Regions from separate parts of the Achromobacter seleniivolatilans genome, predicted to be linked through region 1. Evidence: riboswitches for the same ligand, from Rfam matches in the RefSeq annotation. Region 1 holds a riboswitch; the other holds the start of a gene.
The links. Region 1 has a riboswitch for glycine ahead of RAS12_RS02015 (D-amino acid dehydrogenase). Riboswitches for the same ligand answer to the same signal wherever they lie in the genome.
Positions count from the first base shown of each region.

Region 2: it holds a riboswitch for glycine, as region 1 does, so the genes downstream of both, gcvT (glycine cleavage system aminomethyltransferase GcvT) here and RAS12_RS02015 (D-amino acid dehydrogenase) in region 1, are expected to answer to the same signal.

Region 1 is NZ_CP132976.1:438,982-443,154, reverse strand. It holds gene ampC (class C beta-lactamase) at 1-922, opposite strand, end outside; gene RAS12_RS02020 (hypothetical protein) at 873-1,031, shown strand; glycine riboswitch at 1,086-1,176, shown strand; glycine riboswitch at 1,177-1,277, shown strand; gene RAS12_RS02015 (D-amino acid dehydrogenase) at 1,318-2,544, shown strand; gene RAS12_RS02010 (autotransporter domain-containing protein) at 2,550-4,173, opposite strand, start outside.
Region 2 is NZ_CP132976.1:5,791,216-5,795,388, reverse strand. It holds gene gcvP (aminomethyl-transferring glycine dehydrogenase) at 1-805, opposite strand, end outside; gene gcvH (glycine cleavage system protein GcvH) at 907-1,284, opposite strand; gene gcvT (glycine cleavage system aminomethyltransferase GcvT) at 1,384-2,484, opposite strand; glycine riboswitch at 2,574-2,696, opposite strand; glycine riboswitch at 2,730-2,825, opposite strand; gene RAS12_RS26275 (ZIP family metal transporter) at 2,912-3,805, opposite strand; gene RAS12_RS26270 (superoxide dismutase) at 3,835-4,173, opposite strand, start outside.

The sequences.
Region 1 (4,173 bases):
CAAGCGTCACCGGATACCGATACTGCTCCCACACCAAATCCTGCGTCATATCGCCCAGCTCGTAATAGCCGACATGCGTATCCGCAACCGCCTGCTTCAACAGCGGCGCCACATCGGTCCGCCCCAGGTTGACGTCGACAAAACGGATCATGTCGCGCGCGCTGCTCTTCACGCCATAAGCCTCGGCGGCCAGCACGCCCGGGTTGACGCGCACCGGCGCATCCTGTTGGTTATAGCCCTGCGCATAGGAAGCCATCTTTGCGGCAGGCACATCGATATAGGTGCTGGACAGCCCGAGCTTCGGGAACAGGTTCTGCTCCATCGCGGTGGTGAACGGCTGCTTCATGGCGTTGGCCGTCGCCATGCCCAACATGCCGATGCTGGGGTTGGCGTAAGTGCGTTGCGTACCCGCTGCGTACTGCGGCTTCCAGGCTTTCAGGTACGCCATCAGCTGCGCGCGGTCCTTGACCGCATCGGGCACTTGCAAGGGGAAACCGCCTCCCGTATGCGTAGCCAGATGCACCAGTGACAGCTTTGCAAAATCGCTACCGGCAAGCTCCGGCACATACTTTGCCGGACTATCGCTCAAGGCCAGTTTGCCCTCTGCCTGCGCATAGGCGGCCAACGTCACCGTAAAGGTTTTGCTGATCGAGCCCAGTTCAAACAAAGTGTCGCTGGTGACCGCTACCCCCGTCTGCCGCGAGGCCACGCCATAGTTGTAGAAGCGTTGCTTGCCTTGATGCGTGATCGCGATGGCAAGCCCGGGGATACCGAATTCCTGCATGGCCGCTTGTGCAGCCTGATCCACCACGGCGTCCAGTGCCGGATCGGCAGGCTGCGAAGCTGCCGCGCCCTGCGCAACTGCACAAACCATGCCCATCAACATCGCAATCCCAGTTCTAACCATAAAGCGGCGGCGCATCGATTTCATTCCAAAACGGGTTCTTTTTAATGATCTGATTGAAGCGGCGCGCGTCGGTCCGGAAAGCGGCGCACCGGGTGGAATCGTAACGCGGCAGCTGTTCCCCTAGCGTTAACCCTTAACGAACATCGGCGTAAATTTGGCTATGCTGCTCGGGTCGATTCACAACCGCGCAGAAGAGACTGGCCCCTGCGGCCGGCGCCGACGGAGCAACCGCCCCGGAAACTCTCAGGCAACAGGACTGCGCGAGTCTAGACAATCTGGAGAGAGGCGCCATGCGCGCCCACCGAAGGGGAACCCGCCGCCATCAGCGCGAGCGAGTGAAGCTCTCAGGTACAGAGACAGATGGGGTGCTGCGGCCAAGAATGGCCGTGGCCACTCAATCTGGAGCCATCATGCCCCGCATCGCCATCATTGGCGCCGGTATCACCGGCGTCACGTCTGCCTACGCCCTGTCAAAGCTGGGATACCAAGTCACCGTTTACGACCGGCAGCGCTACCCCGCCATGGAAACGTCTTACGCCAACGGCGGGCAGTTGTCGGCCAGCAACGCCGAAGTCTGGAACAGCAGCGCCACCGTCCTGAAAGGGTTGCGCTGGATGTGGCGCAAAAATGCGCCTTTGCTGCTGAACCCCAAGCCCAGCTGGCACAAGTATTCATGGCTGGCGCAATTCATGGGGCAGATTCCCAACTATCGCCAAAACACCATCGACACCACCCGGCTCGCCATTGAGGCGCGCCAGCACTTGTATGCAATGGCGGAAGACGAAGGCATAGACTTCGACCTGGAACGGCGCGGCATCCTGCACATTTATCACGACGCCGCCAGCTTCAAGACGGCCGACCGTGCCAACAAACTACTGCAAGAAGGCGGCCTGGAACGCTATGCCGTGTCCAGCCAGGAAGCGCGCAATATCGAACCCGCATTGCTCACGGACTGCTATGGCGGTTTTTACACGCCGTCCGATGCCACGGGTGACATACACAAATTCACCAGCGGTCTTGCGCGCGCCTGCGAGCGCCGCGGTGTCAAATTTGTCCACGATGCCGACATTGGCAACATCAGCCGCGACAGCCGCCCTTATGTGCTGGATGTGCGGCGCAACGGCGGCGCCGAAAGCGAACAGCATGAGACCGATGCCATCGTTGTCTGCGCGGGTGCTCTCAGCCGCCAGTTTGCCCGGCAACTGGGCGACACGCTGAACATCTATCCGGTCAAGGGCTACTCGATCAGCGTGCACCTGGACGACGATCAAAGCCAGGCCGCCGCCCCCAGCGTCAGTCTGCTGGATGAAGCCGCCAAGATCGTCACCAGCCGTCTGGGCGACCGTTTCCGCGTGGCGGGCACCGCCGAGTTCAATGGCTTCAATATGGACATCCGGGCCGAGCGCGTGCAACCGTTGATCGACTGGACCCGCAAACACTTCCCCCAGATCCGCACGTCACGCGTCGTCCCGTGGTGCGGCCTGCGCCCGATGACGCCAAACATGATGCCGCGCGTCGGGCCGGGCAAGCGGCCCGGCGTGTTCTACAACACCGGGCATGGGCATTTAGGCTGGACCTTGTCGGCCGCGACGGCGCAAATTCTGGCGGGAAGCGTGGAGCGGGCTTTGCCGCTCTAACGCTATCAATACCGCCACGTTACGCCCACGGTGCCGGCATTCTCACGATTGCCGCCACCGTACTGGCCGCTATACGTGATGCCGATGCTTGCCGATCGCGAGACCGCCACATCCAGCCCTAATTCCGTGAACGCCGCGTTGCGAGCCAGCGGGGCGCCTGACACAGTAAAGGGTTGGCTGCCATCGAACGCCAGGCGCGCGCGCGATTCAACATCGCCAAAAGCATGGCGCCAGCCTGCTGCCGCTCGGAGTTTTCCTTCCGTCGTACCCAGGGAGAATGCGGTCTGGCCGCGCAACCCCAATGTCGTGGTGGTAACGCTGTTGCGGCTGCCCTCACCGCTCAATGCAGCAATCCCCCCCGACTCCTGAAAGCCCCGGGTTCGGGTATCTGACCATGCCAACCCCGCAAAGGGTTCCAACTGCGCGCGCTCCGCTATCGGCACGGCATAACCCAGTTCGGCAAAAAGCTGGCTGGTACTGGCGCCATAATCCGCCGTCAGCTTTTGCAATTGCCCAGCCGCGGCGACATTGCGCGTCGTGGAGATGTCGTGCCAGGTGTATCCCGCACCCACAAGAAAATTGAGCTTGCCCGACCCTGCCTGGATAGCTTTGCCGCCGTAGATCATGGCGCTGTAGCTGTCCGCATCGGCCTTGGACGAATTGGCATCCACGCGAACTCGACTGTCGGTGTAACCCAGTGCACCTCCCAATCGCCAGCCTCTGCCCACGGCGTGATCAGCGCCAACGAACACACCTCCAGTGCGCTGATCCACACGCGACGCATTGCCGTCACCATTCAGCGTTTGCCAATTACCGACCAGCTCCGCCCATGCGGGTTGTGCTGCCGAGCTAGGTAATGCGGCCTTCAGAGGACTACCCACGCCAGCCTGTGCCGTTGCTGTGCCTGGCGCCAAGCCTGCGTCAAGATTGGCACGCAGACTTTTGAAAGGCAGGCTTCTCGCGATACTGCCAACGTTATTCAAACTGGAGACAACGCTGGCGTGCGCCTCGCCAGACAGATTATCGAACACCGCGGCGGGCGCGCCTTCCGGCAACGTCAGCACGTATTGATAGAGCGGATCAGCCCCAGACATACTGTCTAGCGCATTGGCCGTGGCACGTTGATTCGACGTGTTTGCCGCATCCGCAAAGCGCATAGCCTGAGAGTCAGGCGTATTCGGCGTCGCCGGCATCCCTTTACGGTCAAGACGCAAGGTGACAGCCTGGTTGTCGTAACCCAGATTGGCCGTCAGAAACGCGAACGATGATGACGCGGAGGCAAACGTGCCGTTCAACTGACTCGCTGTCAGGATCGTATAGGTGCGCTCGCCTGCCAAGTTTCCGTCCGGTCCCACATGCAAAACGGAGCCTGCCAAGTTTGCCGTGCCGCTGACAACAATGCGGTCGCTGCGGTCCGATTGAGGGTCTGCTTCCACCCGGTAAACCGATCCGGATTCAAGCGTCAAATCGCCTGCCACGTGCAACGTGCCGATGGAGTTACCGGGCGCGATGATGCCGCCCGTCCGCACAACGGTCGTACCCACCGTGCCCGTGCCTTGCAATGCCGCATCGCGCGCCACGGTTACCGTACCGCCCAGCTTGCCTTGCCCGTTGATACCGACGGACAAC
Region 2 (4,173 bases), 1.3 Mb from region 1:
CGCCAAAGCGCTGTGCCGAACCGATGGCAATGTCCGCGCCCCATTCACCCGGAGCGGCCAGCAGCGCCAGCGCCAGCAGGTCAGTGGCGCAGGCAACGACAGCGCCTTGCGCATGAGCGGCTTCGGCCAGCTTGCGGTAATCAGATACAGAGCCCGTGCTGTGCGGGTATTGCAGCAGCACGCCAAAGCACTCGGGCAAGCCTTCGGCCTCGTCGCCCACCGCGATCTCGATGCCCAAGCCTTCGGCGCGCGTGCGCACGACTTCCAGGGTCTGAGGATGTACGTGGCGCGAAATGAAGAACACCGGGCTTTGCGACTTGGCGCCGCGGCGAGCCAGCGTCATGGCTTCGGCAGCAGCGGTGCTTTCGTCCAGCAGCGAGGCGTTGGAGATATCCAGCCCGGTCAGGTCGGCGACCATGGTCTGGTAGTTCAGCAAGGCTTCAAGACGGCCTTGCGAGATTTCCGGCTGGTACGGCGTATAGGCCGTGTACCAGGCGGGATTCTCAAGAATATTGCGCAGCACGACGTTCGGCGTCTGCGTACCGTAGTACCCCTGGCCGATGTAGTTGCGGTAGACCTTGTTGCGGCCCGCGATCTGCTTCAGTTCGGCCAGCACATCGGTTTCGCTGCGCGACTGCGGCAGCGCCAACGGGGCTTGGCTGCGGATCTTGGGAGGCACGACTTCTTCGATCAGAGCGTCCAGGCTGGCGCTGCCAATCACGCGAAGCATGGCGGCCTGGTCGGCGTCGGAGGGGCCGATGTGGCGGGGAAGAAAATCGGTATGGGTGTCTAGGGCGCGCGACATGGGGGGATCTCGGGGGTAGCGGGTGTCCGTCCAAGGGCGGACGGTAGTGCGTCTGGCAAGGCGGGCGCGGGACGAGGGCCGCGCGCCCGCCTTGAGCCGGATTAGCCGTTAGCGACGGCTTCGTAGCCGGCAGCGTCCAGCAGCTTGTCGGCGTCGGCGGCGTTGACCGGCTTGATCTTGTAGATCCAGGCGGTAAAGGCCGATTCGTTGATCAGGTTGGGGTTGTTTTCCAGCTCTTCGTTGAAGGCGACGATTTCGCCATCCACGGGCGCGTAGATGTCGGAGGCGGCCTTGACCGACTCAACAACACCTGCAGTTTGGCCAGCGGACAGCTTGGCGCCAACCTTCACGTCGCCAACGAAAACCAGGTCACCCAGCTGATCCTGGGCGGTGTCGGTGATGCCAACGACGAACACGTCGCCTTCGGCTTTGACCCATTCATGGGATGCGGTGTACTTGCGATCGGTGGGCAGACTCATGGGAACTCCTGAGGGTATACGGGTAGGTGAATGGTGTTGCGCGCCTCGCGCGGGCGTTCCTGGCCCTGACCGGGCCGGCGCTCGCGCGAAGCTTCGAGTTTACGAGTGTTCGACGGCTTTGCCGTTACGGACGAACGGCAGTTTGCAGACCAGGGCGGGCACCCACTTGCCACGGATGTCGACCTCGGCGGTGTCACCCGGACGCACACCTTGCGGCAGGCGGGCAAAACCGATCGACACACCCAAGGTGGGCGACATGGTGCCGCTGGTCAGCTCGCCCGTGCCGGCCGCGGTACGCACGGCCATATGGGCGCGCATGACGCCGCGCTCTTGCAGTTTCAGGCCGATAAAGGTGGCGGGGGTGGCGAACTGTTCCAGCGCGTCGCGGCCGATAAAACGGCGGTCGGCGTTTTTCAGCGACACCGTCCAGGTCAGACCTGCCTGATCCGGCTGGGTCAGTTCATCCATGTCCTGGCCGTACAGATTCATGCCGGCTTCCAGGCGCAGCGTGTCGCGCGCGCCCAGACCGGCGGGACGCACGCCTTGGGCAACCAGGTCGCGCCACAATTGCACAACCTCGGTTGCGGGCAGCACGATTTCAAAACCGTCTTCACCGGTGTAGCCGGTACGAGCAACCAAGGTCTCATCGGCGACGCGGGCAGCGACAAACGGGGTCAGCGGTTCGGTAGCGGCTTGCCAGGCAGGACGCGCGGCCCAGACCTTGGCCCGGGCGTTCGGGCCTTGCACGGCCACCATGGCCAGGTCGCGGCGCGGCGTGATGGCGACGTCGAACTGGCCCGCCTGCTTCACGCGCTGCATCCAGGCGATGTCTTTGTCGGCCGTGCCAGCGTTGACGACCACGCGCCACTCATCGGCAGCGAAGTAATAAATGATCAGGTCGTCGATGACCCCGCCCTGCGGGTTCAGCATGCAGCTGTAGAGCGCTTTGCCAGGCACCGTCAGCTTGGCCACGTCGTTGGCGACCAGGCGTTGCAGGAAGGCGAACGCATCGGGGCCAATCACGTCCACGTTCAACATGTGCGACACATCGAACATCCCGGCGTCCTGGCGCACCGCGTGGTGCTCCTCCAGCTGCGAACCATAGGCCAAGGGCATATCCCAGCCGCCGAAATCGACCATTCGGGCGCCAGAGGCGATATGTTCTTCGGCCAGCGGGGTGCGTTTGAGGGTTGCGGACATGCGCGGGAACTCCGGGACGGCAGTAATGCCAGGGTTACGGAATGCCGGTCGTAATAGGCGCAATGCGCCCGCACGGCTACGGCTGAATCTTCCGCCCCTCTGTCCTTTTGCCTGAGAGTTGCCCCGCGTAGCGGGTTTGCACCTTCGGCGCCTGGGCTGCTCGCTTTGTCCCTAGTTCAGGGGCGGCGCCAGGTCTCTCCAGAGTACTGTTTTGCCTTATCCACACGGTAAAAACCGGGACGGGGCAAGCATGTGCGATATCGGTTACCTGAGCGATTCTGGGCGAATTGCGCCTTCGGCGGCGACCCTGATAAAAGGCCGCTCTCTCCCGCAAACATGCATGACAGCGGCGCCAAGCATACAACGAAAACAAGCACCGGAAAAGCAGGATTTCCCGGGGCTAAATGCCCGGGAAGCGGCGTCAGGCCTACCCCAGCGCCGTATCCAGCAGCATCATCAATACAAAGCCCAGCATCAGGCCGCAGGTTGCATAAACCTCATGGCCCTTGCGGTGCGATTCGGGAATGATCTCGTGGCTGATGACAAACAACATGGCGCCCGCAGCAAAACCCAGTCCCCACGGCAAAAGCGGCGCAGACCAACCGACAATGGCCGCACCCAACACAGCGCCCAAGGGTTCGACCAGGCCGGACAACATGCCCAGCGCCACCGCGAACGCACGTTTGTAGCCAGCGGCCAGCAAGGCTACGGCCACGACCAGCCCTTCGGGGATGTCCTGAATGGCGATACCGGTTGCCAGCGCCGTGCCCCGGACGGGATCACTACCGGCATAACCCACGCCAATCGCCAACCCTTCCGGCAGATTGTGCAAGGTGATGGCAAACACGAACAGCCAGGTGCGGCGCAGCCGATGGGCTTCAATGCCTTCGCGGCCTTTGATGAAATGTTCGTGCGGCAGCGTGCGATCCATGAGCAGCAAGACCGCAGCGCCCAGCAATACGGCGGCGCCCACCGTCAGGCCGGCGCCCCAGGGGCCATAGCCCAACTCACGACCCGCAGCGATACCAGGGGCCACCAACGAAAACGCGCTGGCGGCCAGCATCACGCCGGCGCCAAAGCCGAACATGCTGTCTTGGACCTTCTGCGGGATCGTTCTGGCAAAGAGGATGGGCAACGTGCCCAGCGCCGTGGCGCCAGCGGCCACCAGCCCGCCCAGCAGCGCATCCGCGACGTGCGGCGCGCGCACGTCCAGGTACGCCCACAGCTGATGCAAGGCCAGGCAAGCCACCATGACGGCCAGCGTCCACACACTGATGCTGGTCGCCGCTGGCCGCACGCGATGTCGGCTAAACGTGTTCATAGGCCGCTACCCTCCTTCGAGAGATGCGCTCAGCCCTTAGCAGCCGCGTAGCGGCGAGCCACTTCGGACCAGTTCACAACGTTGTAGAACGCGCCGATGTATTCCGGCCGGCGGTTCTGGTACTTCAGATAGTAGGCGTGTTCCCACACATCCAGGCCCAAAATCGGCGTGTTGCCCTGCATCAGAGGGGTGTCCTGGTTCGCGCTGCTCTCCACCACCAGCTTGCCGGCGGGGGTCACCGACAGCCAGGCCCAGCCGCTGCCAAAGCGGGTCAGGGCGGCCTTGGTAAAGGCGTCGCGGAAGGCGGCCAGACCGCCCAATTCGGATTCAATGGCGGCTGCCAGCGCGCCATCGGGCTCGCCGCCGCC